3 regions of the Paenibacillus sp. LBL genome follow, and region 1 is predicted to be linked to each of the others. Evidence: riboswitches for the same ligand, from Rfam matches in the RefSeq annotation. Region 1 holds a riboswitch; each other region holds the start of a gene.
The links. Region 1 has a riboswitch for ZMP and ZTP ahead of purT (phosphoribosylglycinamide formyltransferase 2). Riboswitches for the same ligand answer to the same signal wherever they lie in the genome.
Positions count from the first base shown of each region.

Region 2: linked by a shared signal. The riboswitch ahead of M2277_RS06070 (bifunctional 5,10-methylenetetrahydrofolate dehydrogenase/5,10-methenyltetrahydrofolate cyclohydrolase) and the one ahead of purT (phosphoribosylglycinamide formyltransferase 2) in region 1 are both predicted to bind ZMP and ZTP.
Region 3: linked by a shared signal. The riboswitch ahead of rpiB (ribose 5-phosphate isomerase B) and the one ahead of purT (phosphoribosylglycinamide formyltransferase 2) in region 1 are both predicted to bind ZMP and ZTP.

Region 1 covers NZ_JARXYU010000002.1:406,492-412,603, forward strand. Annotated here, with positions in the region: gene M2277_RS06930 (PAS domain-containing sensor histidine kinase) at 1-333, opposite strand, end outside; gene dapA (4-hydroxy-tetrahydrodipicolinate synthase) at 501-1,394, opposite strand; gene M2277_RS06940 (LysR family transcriptional regulator) at 1,506-2,381, shown strand; ZMP/ZTP riboswitch at 2,448-2,528, shown strand; gene purT (phosphoribosylglycinamide formyltransferase 2) at 2,615-3,775, shown strand; gene M2277_RS06950 (MATE family efflux transporter) at 4,086-5,444, shown strand; gene M2277_RS06955 (response regulator) at 5,655-6,112, shown strand, end outside.
Region 2 covers NZ_JARXYU010000002.1:177,855-183,966, reverse strand. Annotated here, with positions in the region: gene M2277_RS06085 (sucrose-specific PTS transporter subunit IIBC) at 1-130, opposite strand, end outside; gene M2277_RS06080 (glycoside hydrolase family 32 protein) at 127-1,629, opposite strand; gene M2277_RS06075 (LacI family DNA-binding transcriptional regulator) at 1,808-2,806, opposite strand; gene M2277_RS06070 (bifunctional 5,10-methylenetetrahydrofolate dehydrogenase/5,10-methenyltetrahydrofolate cyclohydrolase) at 3,051-3,899, opposite strand; ZMP/ZTP riboswitch at 3,970-4,049, opposite strand; gene M2277_RS06065 (permease) at 4,205-5,221, shown strand; gene M2277_RS06060 (TIGR03943 family putative permease subunit) at 5,250-6,112, shown strand, end outside.
Region 3 covers NZ_JARXYU010000008.1:169,735-175,846, forward strand. Annotated here, with positions in the region: gene M2277_RS18520 (manganese efflux pump MntP) at 1-208, shown strand, start outside; gene M2277_RS18525 (low molecular weight protein arginine phosphatase) at 263-850, shown strand; ZMP/ZTP riboswitch at 946-1,027, shown strand; gene rpiB (ribose 5-phosphate isomerase B) at 1,142-1,606, shown strand; gene M2277_RS18535 (TIGR01440 family protein) at 1,696-2,280, shown strand; gene M2277_RS18540 (serine hydroxymethyltransferase) at 2,372-3,622, shown strand; gene upp (uracil phosphoribosyltransferase) at 3,957-4,586, shown strand; gene wecB (non-hydrolyzing UDP-N-acetylglucosamine 2-epimerase) at 4,661-5,818, shown strand; gene M2277_RS18555 (AtpZ/AtpI family protein) at 5,994-6,112, shown strand, end outside.

The sequences.
Region 1 (6,112 bases):
CGACTTGGGATTCTTCTCCGTATCCAGCTCAATCCCGGTATGTATGTTGAGGTAGAGCATGTGCTTCTCTGGATGATGATAGGTATGTTCAAAAGGGTTTATGGATTGCTGATGATCTTGAGACGCCTTTACGTTCTGAACGATACAATTCAATAGCATGCGTATGCTTTCCGCTTGCTGCGCCCCGGCAGTTAACGCTTGCTGCGTGTAACCCAATAGATCACTTAGTGCCGTATTGGCCTTAAGTAGAGTTCCATCAAGTGAAACAATTGCCATTCCAATTACAGCTTGTTCAAAAGCAAAATCAGGATTTTGGTTGGGATAGGGCAGCACTGCAAGTCTCCTCTCAAATATCTGCAAGGATCGAAGTTACCCATATTATATGTTGGTCCCTATCTTTCATCAATCCTATTCTATTGATCTTTGGCTTTGGCTGCCCGCCATACAGAAAAGGCAAGGCAACAAATCCTCCTTGCCTTTTTCTTAGAGCAACTTACTGCTCAACGCGTGTGAAAGAACAGATTTCGCAGGACCTTTTCAAAGGATAGCTTTAGCTCCTCCGAAATGGGTGCCATCGGCAGACGAAGAGTGTCATTAGAGATGAGCCCTTGCTTGGCGAGCAGCCATTTGAGTGGAACGGGATTAGATTCTGCGAACAGCTTCTGAATACACGGAATCAGCACTTCAAATTCCAGTTCAGACCGAAAATAGTCCCCTTGGGCAGCTAATTGATACATGCGAATGTAGGCCTCGGTATTCAAGTTGGCAGACGCCAGAATCCCGCCGGAAGCGCCATGATACAGCATTTCCTGGAAGTGAATATCATCCCCGCATAGAACAGGCTTCGTACGATTCTGTGATAATTCCTTCATTAACTCCGTACTTGAGGTGCTATCCTTCATGCCAATCACACCAGGCAGATCCATGATTCTTCTTATGGCATCGACCGGCAGCCGGATACCTGTACGCGAAGGAACTTCATACAAGATAACCGGTATACCGACCTCGGACACTTGACGGAAGTGTTCCATGATCCCTTCTATTGAAGGACGGCTGTAGTAAGGTGTGACTACCAATACGGCATTGGCACCGATAAGCGCTGCCTGTTCCGTCCGTTTCACGCTGGAGACCGTATCGTTCGTTCCTGTACCGATGACCAGCGGCAATTGCCGCTTGCCCAGAATTCTCCGGGTTTCCCCTGTAAGCCGAACAACCTCCTCCCACGTAACCGTTGGCGCCTCGCCGGTCGTACCGTTGATGACCAAACCCTGAATGTCATGGGTTAACAAGTTCTCTACATAACGTTGATACGAAATAAGGTCCAGCTCATAATCCTGTGAAAAGGGTGTAATGACAGGCACATAAATTCCATGCAGCTGCTGCTCATTCAACATGGCCCTTCCTCCATTTCATTGGTTGTGGTTATACTGTATCATGGCAATCAGGATCAGTGTTATCTATAATAATAGATAATTATTATCAATATTATTGATAAGGAGAGCGAGATGGAACTCATCTACCTGCAAACATTCAAGGAAGTGGCGGATCGTCAAAGTTTCACGAAAGCTGCGGAGGAGTTAGGATATGCTCAATCCAGCGTAACCACTCAGATTCAGAAGCTGGAGAAGGAATATGGCGTCAAGCTGTTTGAGCGATACGGCAAAGGTCTGCGGTTGACGAAGTCCGGAGAGGAGCTTCTGAAGTATGCAGTTCAGATGCTGGACCTGTTCCAGCAGTCGAAGGAAAAGCTGACCAAACAAGGCGGGGGCACCTTATCGATAGGGACCATCGACTCGTTAGCCGCTTATTTTCTTCCGCCGGTCGTACATCGGCTGAGACATCAATATGAGGATCTTTCCATTCGTTTGCAGCCAGATCGTGAAGACCGCATTGTGAGTAAAGTGAGGGAAGGCGAGTACGATATGGGTCTCATGCTGGAACATAACCCGTCTGATGCATCCTTAACATGGATTCGAATCAGGGAGGAACCTCTATTACTGGTCGCTCACCCGAATCATCCTCTGCATGTTCATCCCGTCATTAAGCTTGAACATCTGGCTGATGTAGAATGGATTATGACCGAGGATAGCTGCAATTATCGTATCATGCTGGAAAAGGTCCTTCGTGCCCGCGGCGTTCCCTTACGTATAGGATTGGAATTAGGCAATCCCGAAGCGATTAAGCGCTATGTCATGTCCGGTTCGGGGATTTCGCTGTTGCCCCGCATGGTAGCCGAAGCGGAAATCAAGCGGGGAGAGCTGGCTGTTCTTCCCTTTATCCATCCGGATATCCGACTGGACATACAGATGGTGATACATCCTAAGAAATGGATCTCGCATGCGCAGAGAGATTTCATCGATATGATGATATCCAAACCCTAGAAAAAGCTCTGTCCGATGATATTGCATTTAAGGGAAAGATTAAGTATGATTTAGCTAACAATGTATAGGTTTATGTGTGACTGGCGTAGCATGGGGGACCATGAGGGAGCACATGGATGACAACGGCCGTACGCCTGGGCAGAGGTAAGGGAAGCTTATTTCCCTTACCTCTTTTATTATTCTAATGACTTCTATCATCTCTGAAACTATGAAAGAAAGGGGATATCACAACGATGTTGAAAACGAAGAAAATACTGCTGCTAGGATCAGGAGAACTGGGAAAAGAGGTTGTCATCGAGGCACAGAGACTGGGCGTTGAAACCATCGCCGTTGATCGTTATGCCGATGCTCCCGCCATGCATGTCGCCCATCGCAGTTATGTCATTGATATGCTGGATGGGGATAAGCTGCGCGAGATCATAGAGCAGGAGAAGCCGGATTTGATCGTTCCCGAGATTGAAGCACTGGCAACGTCGGAGCTTGTGAAGCTGGAGGAAGAGGGATACCGCGTTATTCCTACCGCGAGAGCCGCGAAACTGACGATGGATCGGGAAGGCATCCGCCGACTGGCGTCGGAGAAGCTGGGGCTGCCGACTGCGGGTTATCGGTTTGCCGATACGTATGAGGAGTTTGTTCAGGCTGTGCGGGAGATGGGATTTCCGTGTGTCATTAAACCGCTTATGAGCTCATCCGGCAAAGGCCAGAGTGTCTGCCGCTCAGTAGATGAGATCGCGTCCTGCTGGAATATTGCCATGGAAGGCGGCCGGGTGCAGAACGGGAGAGTGATCATTGAGGAATTTATTACGTTTCAATCCGAGATAACACTTCTGACGGTTCGCTCTGTGAGTGGGACAAACTACTGCGCGCCAATCGGGCATATCCAGGAGAGTGGAGACTACATCGAATCCTGGCAGCCGCATAACATGTCGGAAGAGCAGATTGAGGAAGCCAAAGGTATAGCAAAGGCGATTACCGACGAGCTTGGCGGGTTCGGATTGTTTGGGGTAGAGCTGTTCTTGACCGAGAACAAAGTGTACTTCAGTGAAGTATCTCCAAGGCCGCATGATACCGGCTTGGTTACGCTTGTCACACAAAACCTGTCCGAATTTGCGCTTCATGTACGTGCCATTCTCGGGTATCCGATACCCGAGATCGAATGGATCACGCCTGGAGCCAGCCGGCCGTTGAAAGCACCGAAAGAGCTGGAACATTATACGGTTACCGGTGCTGAGCGGGCACTTGCCGTTCCGAACACTCAGCTGCGCATTTTTGGCAAGCCTGTAACCAAGGTCGGAAGACGCGTCGCGGTTGCGCTGTCCACGGCCAGCCATGTAGAAGAGGCACGTTCACGTGCAAAAAAAGCATGGGAGATGCTTGCTGTAGAAAAAGTTTAATCGCTTAAAGTGTAACCTTTCTTGCTTGTCCCTCTTGATCATGTTCTAAGGTCAACCGGCACTTCCCGGTTGGCCTATTTCTATAGGAAGCAGCCGCGAGCATCCGTTTCGCTATTGCCGTGCCGTGGTGCCGAGACGAGTATATGTAATTTAAAAATTAATAATAAATATGCAGAAATTTACGATCGTTCATGATAAGATACACAGGAATACGATGGTCCACATCCCGATAATCCCATCATTTGGGGCCTTATCACGGGATTCATTTCAACATATAAATAGAACGCTCTACAGGCATAGGAGAAATAACATGAGAGATATGACACAGGGAAGTCCGATCAAGCTGATCGTGATGTTTACGATTCCGCTCTTAATCGGTAATGTTTTTCAGCAGTTTTACAATATGGCAGATACACTCATCGTGGGACGGACAATTGGGGTGGACGCACTTGCAGCCGTAGGTTCGACAGGCAGCATTTTGTTCTTTGTCATCGGTTTTGCCCAAGGCTTGACCGCAGGATTGTCCATCATAACGGCTCAGCGCTTCGGTGCAAAAGATATCGCAGGTATCCGTAAAAGTGTCGGCACGAGCATCTGGATCAGCCTTGTCTTCACCATTTTTCTAACCGTTGTCAGTGTGATGTTTACGAGACCGGTGCTTGAGATGATGAATACGCCGGCTGAAATATTGGATGATGCCTACTCCTATTTGATTGTTATCAACTGGGGTGTTGGCGCAGCCGTTCTGTTCAACTTGTTGGCCAATCTGCTCAGAGCGCTAGGGGACAGCCGAACGCCGCTGCTCTTCTTAGTGGTTGCAAGCATTCTGAATATTGTACTGGATCTGCTGTTTATTCTTGTATTCAAGATGGGCGTAGCAGGAGCAGGACTTGCGACGGTTGTATCACAGCTGTTCTCCTGCTTGCTGTGTCTGATCTATATTCACAAAAAAGTACCGCTGCTGCAGTTCAAGAACGCGGATTGGTCCATAGACTGGACATTTATCCGCCAGCATATGTGGATCGGCTTTCCCATGGGCTTCCAAGCCTCCATCATTGCGATCGGAGCCATCATTCTTCAGATTACGCTGAATGGACTCGGTGCAACCGCCGTAGCTGCATACACCGCAGCTCAGAAAATTGATATGCTCGCGACCCAGCCTATGAGCTCCTTTGGCATTACGATGGCAACGTTTGCGGCTCAGAATTATGGGGCAAACCGAATAGATCGAATCAGGCTGGGGGTTAAACAGTGCATTTGGCTCTCGGGATCGTTCAGCATCGCCGTGGGATTGCTGGTCATATTCGCGGGTCCTGCCGCGGTCAGTCTGTTTGTCGGTCAGGGTCAGGAGGAATTGCTATCGCTCAGCAGGCTGTACTTCTTATCGAACGGAAGCACCTATTTACTCCTGTCGCTGTTGTTTATATACCGCTTCACCCTCCAAGGCTTGGGACAGAGCTTTATTCCAACGGTGGCAGGCATTATGGAGCTGATCATGCGCGTTCTGGCTGCCATCTTCCTGACCGCACAGATCGGTTTCCTCGGTGCAAGCCTGGCTAATCCGCTGGCATGGTTAGGTGCAGTCATCCCGCTCGGCATCGCCTATTATATGAGTATCAAGAGGTTGAGCAAGCCCGCTGCATCTACATCGATAGCGGTTCATGCTTAAGGAACAAGATTCAATGGATAACGGAGAACGAATGATGACTCTAAGAACAGGAATCCACCTGTTTGATCAGAGGCACATTCGTTCTTTTTTTGTAACTTTGTAACGGCTTGAAAAAAACGTAAAAGTCAGACATTCCAAATTGCAGGACGGCGATGTAAGATCTTTTTAGATCCATTAAGCTATTAACGGACGAAAACAGGAGGGGTCGCATTGTATAAAGTGCTGTTAGTGGATGATGAAGCCGATGTGCGGGAAGGGCTCGTACAGGAAATACACTGGGGAGCATGCGGATTCACCATCGAGGGTACGGCGGAGAACGGAAGAGAGGCTGTGGAACTTGCAGAGCGACTCGAGCCGGATGTTGTCATTACTGATATCAGTATGCCATTTCAGGACGGACTTCAGTTAGCCGCATGGCTTCGGGAGCATCAGCCGCTATGCAAAATTGTCATACTGACAGGCTACGATGAATTTGATTATGCCCGCCAAGCGATTACGCTCCGTGTGGATGAATATTTGCTTAAACCATTCTCTGCGGACAGCTTCATGGAGCTATTGCATAAGATCAAAGACAAAATCGATAGGGAGGTTGCCGAACGCGAGGATGTAAGACAGCTGAAGGAGCATTACCGCACAAGTCTGCCCTTGCTTCGGGAATCGTTCCTAGC
Region 2 (6,112 bases), 230 kb from region 1:
TCTTCTTCTGATCATAAACCATGATTCTCAGTCTGGTTGCACAATGGGCAAAGGAAGCGATGTTCTCCCTGCCGCCAATGGCTTCCACTACCTGCCTTGCGATTTCCCGATTATCCGCTGCCATGTTCATACATCCCCTTCTTTATCTTTTACGGCTTCGGTCAGATCCCATTTCGCGACCTTCAAGCCGGCACTGCCGTTCTGTACAAAAAATCGAATATTTCGGCTCTCCCACTTCGGAAAAATCCGGCTTGTAAACACCTCTTCGCCATCGTTGATGAACAGCTCGACCGAAGAGATGTCCACAAACAGATGAAATTTGATCGAATTTCTTTCGGTTGGCAGCTTACAGGATCGAACCGTTCCGTAATCACTGACAATCGATGCTCCCGAAGAAGAGCGATCCAGCGTAACCTTCCGTTTGCCGGATTCATATCGAATAACGGTTCGTTCCCCTTCGCCAGCCCGAAATTCAATGCCAACAACGTCCGCTTCGATTGCTTGGAACTCGCATATCATCTCGAATGCGGTCCCTTGCACCCCCTTGTAACTCTTCACTTCGCTGTGAAGCGTATCCGCTGCCTCTGCGACCTTGTTGCGGAGCACCTGAAGCTCGGGGACCGGCTGTTGATTCAACCTGCCTTCACGGAACGTAAGCATACGAGGAAGCGTCAAACAATGGGCCCAGCCATGCGAGTCGGTGGGATACCCGATATCCGGCAAACCCATCCAGCCCACCATGATGCGCCGGTCTTTCTCATCCAGCATGGTCTGCGGCGCGTAGAAATCAAAACCTCTGTCCAGCTCGCAAAAGGAGCCGTGATCCAACTCCAGCGTATCCCTCTTCAGCGGTTTACCTGAAATATAGCCGGATTGATATATGTTTTGAAAATGGTCATCCTCCGGAAGCAGCCCTTGTGGTGAAAACAGCAGCACCCCTTGGCCTTCCAGTTCAAAATAGTCAGGGCATTCCCACATATAGCCGAAATGCTCAAGACGGGTTTGAATCTCCCCTTTGAATTCCCAAGACAGCAAATCCGAAGATTCGTAGATGACTGCCGAACCGGTCTGATCAACCCTTTGGGCGCCGATGACGAACCGGTATTTGTCTTGGTCTTTCCATACTTTCGGATCCCGGAAGTGTTCGGTATATCCGTCCGGCACATGATCGATCAGCGGCTTATCAAGCTTCGTGATCGATCCGTCGCGGTCCATCACAGCCATGCATTGATAAGATTGCCTGTTCCATTCCTCGTCCCGGGCATTCCCGGTATATAACAGATACAGTTTGTTGTCTTTCACGATCCCGCTGCCTGAATATGCGCCATAAGCATCAAACAGCTGCCCTGGTTCAATGGCGATGCCTTTGTTATGCCAATGCACCAGATCCTTCGAGGAAGTATGATACCAATATTTCAAGCCATGAAACGTCCCCAAAGGAAACCATTGATAAAACAAGTGATATTCCCCGTTATAATAAGAAAATCCGTTGGGATCATTCATCAACCCCATGACGGGCTGTATGTGAAACGTCTGTCTCCATTCGCTTCGTCTCGCCTGCCTCCTTAATGAAGCAATCTCTTCGGGAGAAGCCTGATTCAGGCGGCGGTATTTCAGTTCTCTGTCCATATCTCTTCTCCTTATAAATGGGCTAACTAAAGAATCAAACAGACGTGCTGCAGGTGTACGTGAACAAAACCAATCATAGTGGAACCGGTTCCAATCAAGTTTAAAAATAATGAACTCAGTTCCATTACAAGCAGCAAACGCCTGAGTTGGAACCGGTTCCGTTTTTAGTATAAAATAACTAATTCAGATTGTCAACGCTTTCCCGATGAATCATCTCGCAATTCATGACCGTCAGGAGATCCGCAGGCTCGTCGTTGACCAGCTTGATAATATGCTGTGCAGCGAGGTGCCCCGCTTGAAAATATCCATATTTAACCGTGGTCAATCCGGGGTGAATCACCTCGGTTACATCGTATCCGCCAAATCCGGTAACGGAGAGTTCGCTGGGAATTTGAATGCCCTTCATATGCGCAGCTTTCATCACGCCAAGCGCGATGTTGTCCGTGGCGCAGACCACCGCCGTTGGCAGCGTTCGATTAGATTGGAAAATCGTCAACGCGGTCTGAACGCCATCTGACATTTTAAATCCACTTTCATAGAGATCGAGATTCACTTCCACACCAACATGCTCGCTCACCGCTTTCAGAAATCCTTCCTTTCGTTTGACCCCAACTGCAACGTCTTTTTCCGTAACACCAATATAAGCTATGTTACGATGTCCCTTGGACAGTACATAACGCCCCATGTCATAGCCTGCGGCATAGTCGTTATAAATCATGCTGTGAACATCCTTGTGCTGTTGTCCGAGCAGAAGAACGGGAATGCCGATCTCTTTAATCGCGGCAAGATGCGTCTCCGTCACCTGTGTGGCGAATAGAATGATCCCTGATATTTTTTGTCTGGCGAGGTCATACAGCGCCTCAATCTCTCGGGATAAATCCTGGCTTGCATTAATGATGAGAAGCTGATATCCGTGTTCCCTTAGTTCTTCGTCCATTCCGGCCACGGTCTGCGATGCGGAAAATGAGTCCAGACGCGGCATAATGGTGCCGATCATACTGGTTTTTTTCGCTTTTAAGCTCTGTGCAAAAGAATTCGGAATATAGCCGGTTTCCTGAATGACCTGCTCAATCTTTCGGCGTGTCGCATGGCTTACGGATCCTCCGTTTAAGAAACGGGAGACCGTGCTTTTGGCAACTCCGGCTTTGTGAGCGATATCGGCGATCGTGTTCTTCATTCACTGATCACCGGAGCCGCACAACAGGCTTTGATTCGTGTATGCATGAAGCTCTCCCCTTCGATTTCGCATTTCTCTAACTATACCATGACCTCCGGGCGTCCGTGAAATTGCAGGCCTAGGGCCTATCATTTTATAGACCATACCTCTCTAAGATCCAAACTTTGGCGTTGATAAAGCGATTCGAAGGGGATTATTCTTGGTTCCCCTTAACTTAACATGTAGATGGTCTATGGCTTTCCCCTTAGACTTGCACGGTTCGCTCAGCCGATTCTACGGTATGCTTCAGCAGCGTAGCAATCGTAACAGGACCCACGCCGGCAGGTACCGGCGTAATCGCGGAAGCAGCCTTCGCGCAAGCTTCATAATCGCAGTCACCGATATTCCCTTTGTTATAGCCTGCATCCAATACAACGGCCCCCGGCTTGATCCAGTTCCCTTGAATAAAATTGGGTTTGCCTACGGCAGCAACAACAATATCCGCCTGCGAGACAATATTGGCGAGATCCTTCGTTCTCGAATGACAGATCGTAACCGTAGCATTGCGATTCAGCAGCATCATCGATACCGGCTTGCCGAGAATCGGACTGCGTCCAACAATGACGGCATGTTTCCCTTCAATCGGCAGGTTGTAATAATCCATAATCGCAAGTATCGCCGCAGGCGTACAGGAAGGATATTCGGCAAAACCAAACGCATTTTGCGAGAACCCAAGCGTGGTGACCCCGTCCACATCTTTTTCAATATGGATGGTATCAAAAGCCGCTCGTTCATCGATATGATGGGGTACCGGATGCTGCAGCAGAATGCCGTGAACATTGGGATCCTCATTCAGCTCTTGAATGGCTGCCATCAGTTCCTCCGTTGTTGTCGACTCGTCTAGCACCACTTTTTTAGATATAATTCCAAGCCGCTCACAGGCATTTCCCTTCATTCGCACATAGGTTGCCGAAGCCGGATCTTCTCCTACCAATATCGTTGCCAGGCAAGGGGTTACCCCTTTCTCCTTAAGCTCCTGCACCTTCACGGCCAGCTTGGCCTTGATATCGTCGGATACCAGCTTTCCATCCAAAATCACAGGTTCCTTACTCATTGCACATCCGCTCCTTCGCCATTGTTATTGTAATAAACATAAAGAGGCAAGGCGACATCTCTGTCTCCTTACCTCTTGCCCAGGCGTACGGCATATGATCCTATGTGCTCCCTCTTGGTGACCCAAGTTACGCCAGTAACACATAGATAACTTTTTTTAATATACCATGACTTTGGACTTCACGCTACCAGGATGATGCGCCCGTTCCAAATCGTAATCTTTTTGATTAAATTATTAAAAACACGTATGTTGCCGATTGTCCAAGCATAGAATGTGCTAAGAACATTTCGCTTCAGGAGGACTTGATGAGACATCCCGTTGTATTTAAAATGCTGCCCTTCATCCTGCCGCTTGTCTTCGTGATTCCGGTCTTAACGATATGGCTCCAAAATGGTTCTGGTTCCAGGCTCGTCGAAATCCTTGACATGCAGCAGGTCAAAACCATTTTTACTGGCATCTTCCTTGAGGCGCTACCTTTTGTTTTGCTAGGCGTGCTGCTCTCGTCCCTTCTGCAAATGTTTGTAAAAGAGCAATGGGTGCGCCGTCTTATACCCAAAAATCCGCTCATCGGCGTCTTGTTTGCTTCCATGCTGGGCATCGTGCTTCCCATATGTGAATGCGGGATGATACCGGTCGTCCGAAGGTTGATGTTAAAAGGAATGCCTGCCTACATCGCTGTCACCTTTATCCTCAGCGGCCCCATACTGAATCCGGTCGTGTTCGCCGCAACCATCATGGCCTTCCGCTCGCATCCCGAAGTGGTGATCGGCCGGATGGGACTAGCATTGGCCGTTGCCGTGACGATAGGTTTAATCGTATATGTATTCTCCAAACATAATCCGCTCAAGCGATCCTTTCAGGAGTTTACCGAACAGGGCTCCGTCAATGGGGGACGGAAAATGCATGAGCACCCTAAAACATGGAGGAGCATGTTTGTTCACGCCGGAGACGAATTAATTGAAATGACCAAGTATCTGGTTCTTGGCGCGTTCTTGACCGCCTGTATCCAATCCTTCATTCCAAGGGATGAATTGTTGGCATTAGGAAACGGTCCTGCCGCCTCTTATCTGTTCATGATGGGGTTTGCGTTTATATTGTCGCTCTGCTCGACTTCGGATGCCTTTGTCGCGTCTGCGTTCACGCACAGCTTTTCGGTCGGTCCGCTGGTTTCCTTTCTTGTTCTCGGCCCGATGCTGGATTTCAAAAGCTTGCTTATGCTGTCCGCTACGTTCAAGACCAAATTCGTAATCGGTCTAAGCCTGCTGGTTATCACGCTGGTCTTTATCGGCTCTATAGCCGTTGATGCTCTGTTTCGAGGTTAGCTTATTGGGGAGGAGGCTGATGTAAACGATGATTTCCAGCTTGGCTATACGGGGCCATTATGTGCTTCGGTCGCTGCTCATTGCAGCTCTTGCCTTCTATATCATGCATCTGAATGCTACAGATTCTCTTCATTATTACCTGGCTCCACACATGCAGACCCTGCTGCTGCTCTGTCCGGTCCCGCTTCTATTCATTGCATTCGGTATGCTGTGGCACGCTCTTGGGGGTGATACCGGAGAAGTGTGTGATTGCGAGCATCCCCTGCCTAACGGCTTTGTCAAAAACATGACCGTCTACGGGTTGTTCGCAGTACCGCTGCTGTTCGGCCAGCTTCTGCCGAATCAAGCTCTTGGAAGCGACATGGCTTCCAAAAAAGGCATGATCTACACCTATCCGAACCCGGATGTCCGCCGTAAGGCCGAGGACCAGAACGCCTCTGCAGCCTCTGAGACAAATAACCACTCTCTATCTGCTGATCAATCGGCGACCCAAGACGCCTCGCAGCAGGAGCTGTTTATTGCCAAGGACATCTACAGCGTGGAATTCGCAGAGCTCGCCAAGCGTTTATATACGCTTTCCGTCATTTCGGTTGAACCTGACATTTTCTCGGAGACCGTCGGTGCCATCGATATGTATAAACAGCAGTTTCAAGGAAAATCCATTACAGTCCAAGGTTTCGTCCATCGGGATAAACATATGTTAATAGACACGTTTGCCGTCAGCCGATTCCTTGTCATGTGCTGCACCGCTGACGCCATCCCGTTTGGCATTATTGTCCGCGGCGCGAATGCTTCGTCTTTTGACAATGACACATGGGTTCAGATCGATGGCACGATCCAGGTGAGTACCCTAAATGGTGAGAAAACTCTTCAAGTGCAAGCCGAAAAAAT
Region 3 (6,112 bases), on a different contig from region 1:
CAGCATCGATTCGTTCTCGGTGGGGGTTTCGCTTGGCATGTTCGTGGATGATGTTTGGTTGATTGTGGTCTCTTTCGGTATCGTGGGCGGCTTGATGTCGATTCTCGGCTTGCTGCTGGGTCGCCAGGTAAGCGATAAGCTGGGGGAGTATGGCGAGATGCTCGGAGGACTCATTTTGGTCATCTTCGGCATCATGTTTATCATTTAACGCAATATTTGATACAATATCCCCAAAGAACCTACTAACAGGAGGAACGGGACTGTGAAAAATATACTGTTTGTTTGCACGGGAAATACTTGCCGCAGTCCAATGGCTGAAGGGATGCTGCGCAAGCTGTCCAAGCAGCGGGGAACTCCGCTGGAGATTCGTTCGGCAGGTGTATCGGCCGTGGATGGAATGCCGGTGTCCCATCACGCGGAATCGATACTTCGGGATCAGGATATCCAGGACCGCTTGGTGTCCAAACCTCTGACGGCGCAACTGGTAGAGTGGGCAGATCTGATTCTTACGTTGACCCAGTCGCATAAGCAGTATGCCATTCGTCAGTTTCCGCATGCGGCAGACAAGATGCACACGCTGAAGGAATTCGTTGAGGATGACCGCAGGGTGCTCGAAGATCTGCAGGAGCAGGATAGCCTATATGCAACGCTGGAGCTGGCCCGATCTCTCGGAAGGGATGTAAGTGACAGCGATCGGGAACGCCTGATTGAGCTGCGTCAGCGCATTCCGAGCTTTGATATTTCCGATCCGTTCGGCGGTTCGCGGGAAGAATACGAAGCGACAGCGGCCGAAATTCGGACGGCGTTATTCCGATTGCTGGACAAGCTGGAGTCCGAGCGGCATAAATAGGGCGACCCCTTTGTGTTTAGAAGCGAGCGTATAATTGGGCTAAAAAGCCGCTTGCCTTTCACCCCGTATTGATTTAAGATGAAGGTGAAAAACAAAGGATCCGGTGTAACTGGCGACGAAGTGGATGAAACCACGATGGAGCATCGGAATATACGGCCGGTCGCCTGGGCAAAGAGCATTTGGAGCACAACACGTGCGCCGACTGCTCTTTTTTCGTCTTTTGCGCGGAATTTGAGTTATAATGGAACAAGCTAAAACGCAAAAGCGAACATACGAGGGGGTTTTTCATAGATGAAAATCGCATTGGGTACGGATCATGCCGGCATTCGTCTGAAAGAGGAGATCGTGGAGGTCATTCGGGGTCTGGGACATGAGGTGGAGGATCTTGGCTGCGGCTGCTCCGATTCTGTGGATTATCCCGATTATGCGCTTCCGGTGTGCGAGAAGGTGGTCTCGGGTGAAGCGGATCGCGGCATTCTGATCTGCGGTACAGGGATTGGCATGAGTATCGCGGCCAACAAGGTGCCCGGTATCCGCTGCGCGCTGACCCATGATGTGTTCTCGGCAAAAGCGACGCGCGAACATAATGACAGCAATGTGATTGCACTGGGTGAACGCGTAGTCGGTCCCGGACTTGCAGCAGAGATCGTAAGCGCATGGCTGACAACGGATTTCAGCCAAGGCGAACGCCATGTCGGCCGAGTGAACAAGATCAAAGCCATCGAGGAGCGTTACCTGAAGAACGGATTGCGATAGTTCGTGTCGATCAGTATGTTATTCATCGCGGCTTATCGTGATGAGGGAATGAAGTGCTTCTGTGAAAAAAACATCGGGAGGACTGTGACATGACGGACATCTCCAAGATTTCCTTGAATGAACAGACAGCGGGCATTGTCCGCGAACTGGCCGAAGCGGCTGTTTTGGGCCCGGGTAAAGTTCTGGTCATCGGGGCCAGCACCAGCGAAGTGGTCGGCCGCCGGATCGGTACAGGCGGCGCGCTTGAGACTGCGCAGCAGCTTCTCCAAGGCATCGCCGAAGTTCAAGCGGAGTTCGGTTTTGCTGTGGCTTATCAATGCTGTGAGCATTTGAACCGTGCACTTGTCATGGAGCGCGATCTGCTTGAGCGGCTGCGCTTGACGGAAGTGGCGGCTGTTCCCATACCGGGAGCAGGCGGATCTATGGCTTCGGCGGCCTATCGCAGCATGAAGGAGCCTTGCCTTGCGGAATCCATTGAAGCTCATGCAGGAGTCGATATTGGCGAGACGCTGATCGGCATGCATTTGCGGCGAGTGGCGGTACCTTTCCGGCCAAGCGTGCGTTATGTTGGTGAGGCTCGCGTTACGGCTGCCTATACCCGGCCGAAGCTGATTGGCGGGGAGCGTGCGGTGTACCGGTTCGAGCAGAAGGATGATGGGGCGCAGTGCGATTGATTCGAATGAAAGCTCGCTTTTTTGTTATTTGTTATATCTGTAGTTTTAATTTGGCAACCAAAATAACGATGGATTATGGGAGGATATGAACATGATGGAACATTTGCGGAAGAATGACCCGGCTGTACTGGAAGCAATGGATTTGGAACTGAAGCGTCAACGCAGCAATATTGAGCTGATCGCCTCGGAGAATATTGTCAGCGAAGCGGTTATGGAAGCAATGGGGACCGTGCTGACGAATAAATATGCGGAAGGCTACCCTGGCAAACGCTACTACGGTGGTTGTGAGCGTGTGGATATCGTGGAGGATATCGCCCGTGACCGTGCCAAGGAATTGTTCGGTGCCGAGCATGTGAACGTGCAGCCGCATTCCGGTGCACAAGCGAACATGGCGGTGTATTTGGCTGCGCTCAAGCCTGGAGATACCGTTCTTGGCATGAACCTCGCTCATGGCGGCCATTTGACTCACGGAAGTCCTGTTAACGCTTCGGGCCTTCTGTACAACTTCGTTGCTTACGGCGTGCAAGAAGATACGTTCCTGATCGATTACGATGAAGTTCGCAAAGCGGCCTTCAAGCATCGTCCTCGCATGATCGTGGCTGGAGCAAGTGCCTACCCACGTATCATTGATTTTGAAAAACTTGCGGCCATCGCGAACGACGTTGGTGCGTTATTCATGGTCGATATGGCTCATATTGCAGGTCTTGTTGCGGCGGGTCTTCATCCGAGTCCGGTTCCACATGCTCATTTTGTTACCACCACAACGCATAAGACGCTTCGCGGGCCTCGCGGCGGTATGATTCTGTGCAAAAAAGCTTGGGCACAAGCGATCGATAAAGCGGTATTCCCGGGTTCCCAGGGCGGACCGCTGATGCATGTCATTGCTTCCAAGGCTGTGGCCCTTGGTGAAGCATTGGATCCGTCCTTCAAGACCTATGCGGAGCATGTGGTGAAGAACGCAAAAGTTCTGGCCGATACCCTGATCGAGGAAGGGCTGAACATCGTTTCCGGCGGAACCGATAACCATCTGATGCTGATTGATACCCGCAATCTGGATATCACAGGCAAGGACGCGGAGAAGGTGCTGGATTCCATCGGCATCACCGTGAACAAGAACGCCATCCCGTTCGATCCGACGAGTCCGTTTGTAACGAGCGGTATTCGCATCGGTACGCCTGCGGTAACTTCCCGCGGCATGGATGAGAAGGCGATGGTTACCATCGCGAAGGTTATTGCCATGACATTGAAGCAGCCTAAAGACGAGGCGACCCTTGAACAAGCAGGCCGTATGGTGGCTGAGCTTACAGATCAATACCCTCTCTATGCCGAAATGAAATATTAATCACAGTTTAGTCCGTTCCAGAGGCTTATGATAAGAGGACCCCGCCTGATGCAGGTGGGGTCCTTTTCAGAGCTATAAACATTCTGGCCAGATTGCTTTGCTCATATTTTTCCAGTCAGGCGACTGCGGATAGCATCAATATAGGCGAAAATGGAAAACCTAGGTCTAGCCGGTGGCGGTCCCGTCACAAGGTCGAAACAAGCGGGAAATAAACATAACCGGTGCAGGTGTCAATTGACTAGAGGGAATGATATAATAGACAGGATTTATGGAGCTCACAACGATTTATGCCCATATTGAAATAACATTTGCATTCAAACCGGAGGGACCTGACATGGGAAAATTGGTGATTTGTGATCACCCGTTGATTCAACACAAACTTACATTTATCCGCGATATGCGGACTAACACCAAAGATTTTCGCGAATTAGTAGACGAAGTCGCGACTTTGATGGCTTATGAGATTACACGGGAGGTTCCTCTTGAGTCGATATCCGTGCAGACGCCGGTAGCGGAAACGCAGGGGAAAGTCATTTCCGGCAGAATGCTCGGTCTGGTGCCGATTCTGCGTGCTGGCCTGGGTATGCTGGACGGGGTTGTAAAACTGCTCCCCGCAGCAAAGGTAGGCCATGTCGGATTGTTCCGTGACCCGGAAACGCTCCAGCCTGTCGAATATTACACGAAGCTTCCAACAGACGTTACGGAGCGCGAATTAATCGTGATTGATCCGATGCTGGCGACTGGCGGCTCTGCGATCGCTGCGATCGACGTGCTGAAGAAGCGCGGCTGCACGCAGATCAAGATGATGAATCTTGTGGCTGCACCGGAAGGCGTGAAGGCCGTCCATGATGCTCATCCGGACGTGGACATCTACGTCGCTGCTCTTGACGAAGGGCTGAATGACCATGGTTATATCGTACCGGGCCTTGGCGATGCAGGGGATCGCTTGTACGGAACGAAATAGGAGACAAGCCTGAGCCATTTGTGCAACTTGAATAATGAGAATAACAAGCATGAAAAAGAGGGGTATTTTCAATCATGTCAAAAGTGAAAGTGATGACTATTTTTGGGGTCCGCCCCGAAGCGATCAAGATGGCGCCGCTTATTCTGGAGCTTCAGCGTCACCCTGAGCATATAGAATCGGTGGTTTGTGTAACTGCACAGCACCGTCAAATGCTCGATCAGGTGCTCGATGTGTTCAAGATTGTCCCGGATTATGATTTGGATGTGATGAAGGACCGCCAGACGTTGAACGAAATCACAGTTCGCGTTCTGGAGGGGCTAGAGCCTGTCCTGCGTGAGGCCAAGCCGGATATCGTGCTGGTGCATGGTGACACGCTGACAACGTTCCTGGCTAGCTATGCCGCTTTCCTGCAGCAGATACAGGTAGGCCACGTAGAGGCAGGTTTGCGAACCTGGAACAAGCTGAATCCTTATCCGGAGGAGATGAACCGTCAGTTGACCGGCGTGCTTGCTGATCTTCACTTTGCGCCGACGAACTGGTCCGCCGAGAATCTCCGCAAGGAGAACAAACCGGAATCCCGCATTTATGTTACGGGTAATACGGCTACGGACGTGTTCCAATACACGGTGCGCGAAGGTTATACCCATCCGGTTCTGGACTGGGCGAAGGGCAAGCGCTTGATCCTGATGACGGCGCATCGCCGCGAATCCCAAGGGGAGCCGCATCGCCAGATTTTTGAGGCAGTCAAGCGCATAGCCGACGAATTCGAGGATATCGCTATCGTCTATCCTGTGCATCCGAGCCCTGCCGTGAAGGAACCGGCTCACCGTATTTTGGGGAATCATCCGCGGATTAAGCTGATTGACCCGCTGGATGTCGTGGACATGAACAATATGTATACTCATACGCATCTCATCATTACGGATTCCGGCGGCATGCAGGAGGAAGCTCCGTCATTCGGCGTGCCGACGCTGGTGCTTCGGGATACAACGGAACGCCCGGAAGGCATTGAAGCGGGAACTTTGGAGCTGGTGGGTACCCAAGAAGAGAATGTGTACGATCGGATCAAGGTTCTTCTGACGGATCAGGAACTGTATGAGAAGATGAGCAAAGCCGCTAATCCGTATGGCGATGGACAAGCTTCGCAGCGGATTGTCAATGCGATTTTGCACCATTTCGGTATCCGAAAAGACCGTCCCGAAGAATTTCACAGAATGTTCACAAAGGCATAGTTTAGTGTATTCTGATTGGCAAGGGTACAGCATACAGTTGAACTGTACGGTTACCGCGGCGTTTTGGGTAATTTAGACTGCTCAAAACGCCGTTTCTACACGGTAATTCAATAAAATCGATTCATTGACAAACTCTTGCAATATTCAGTAAAATGAGTTGGGATTAGAGGTTCATATGAAAAATCCGAAAAGTCAAGATAACCCTTGGTTGATAGCGCTATACATTAGCGGGGCGGGCGGTTTGCTTGCCGCTTACATTCTCATCGGTTTTTTTACCGGGCGCTGGCTTATGAA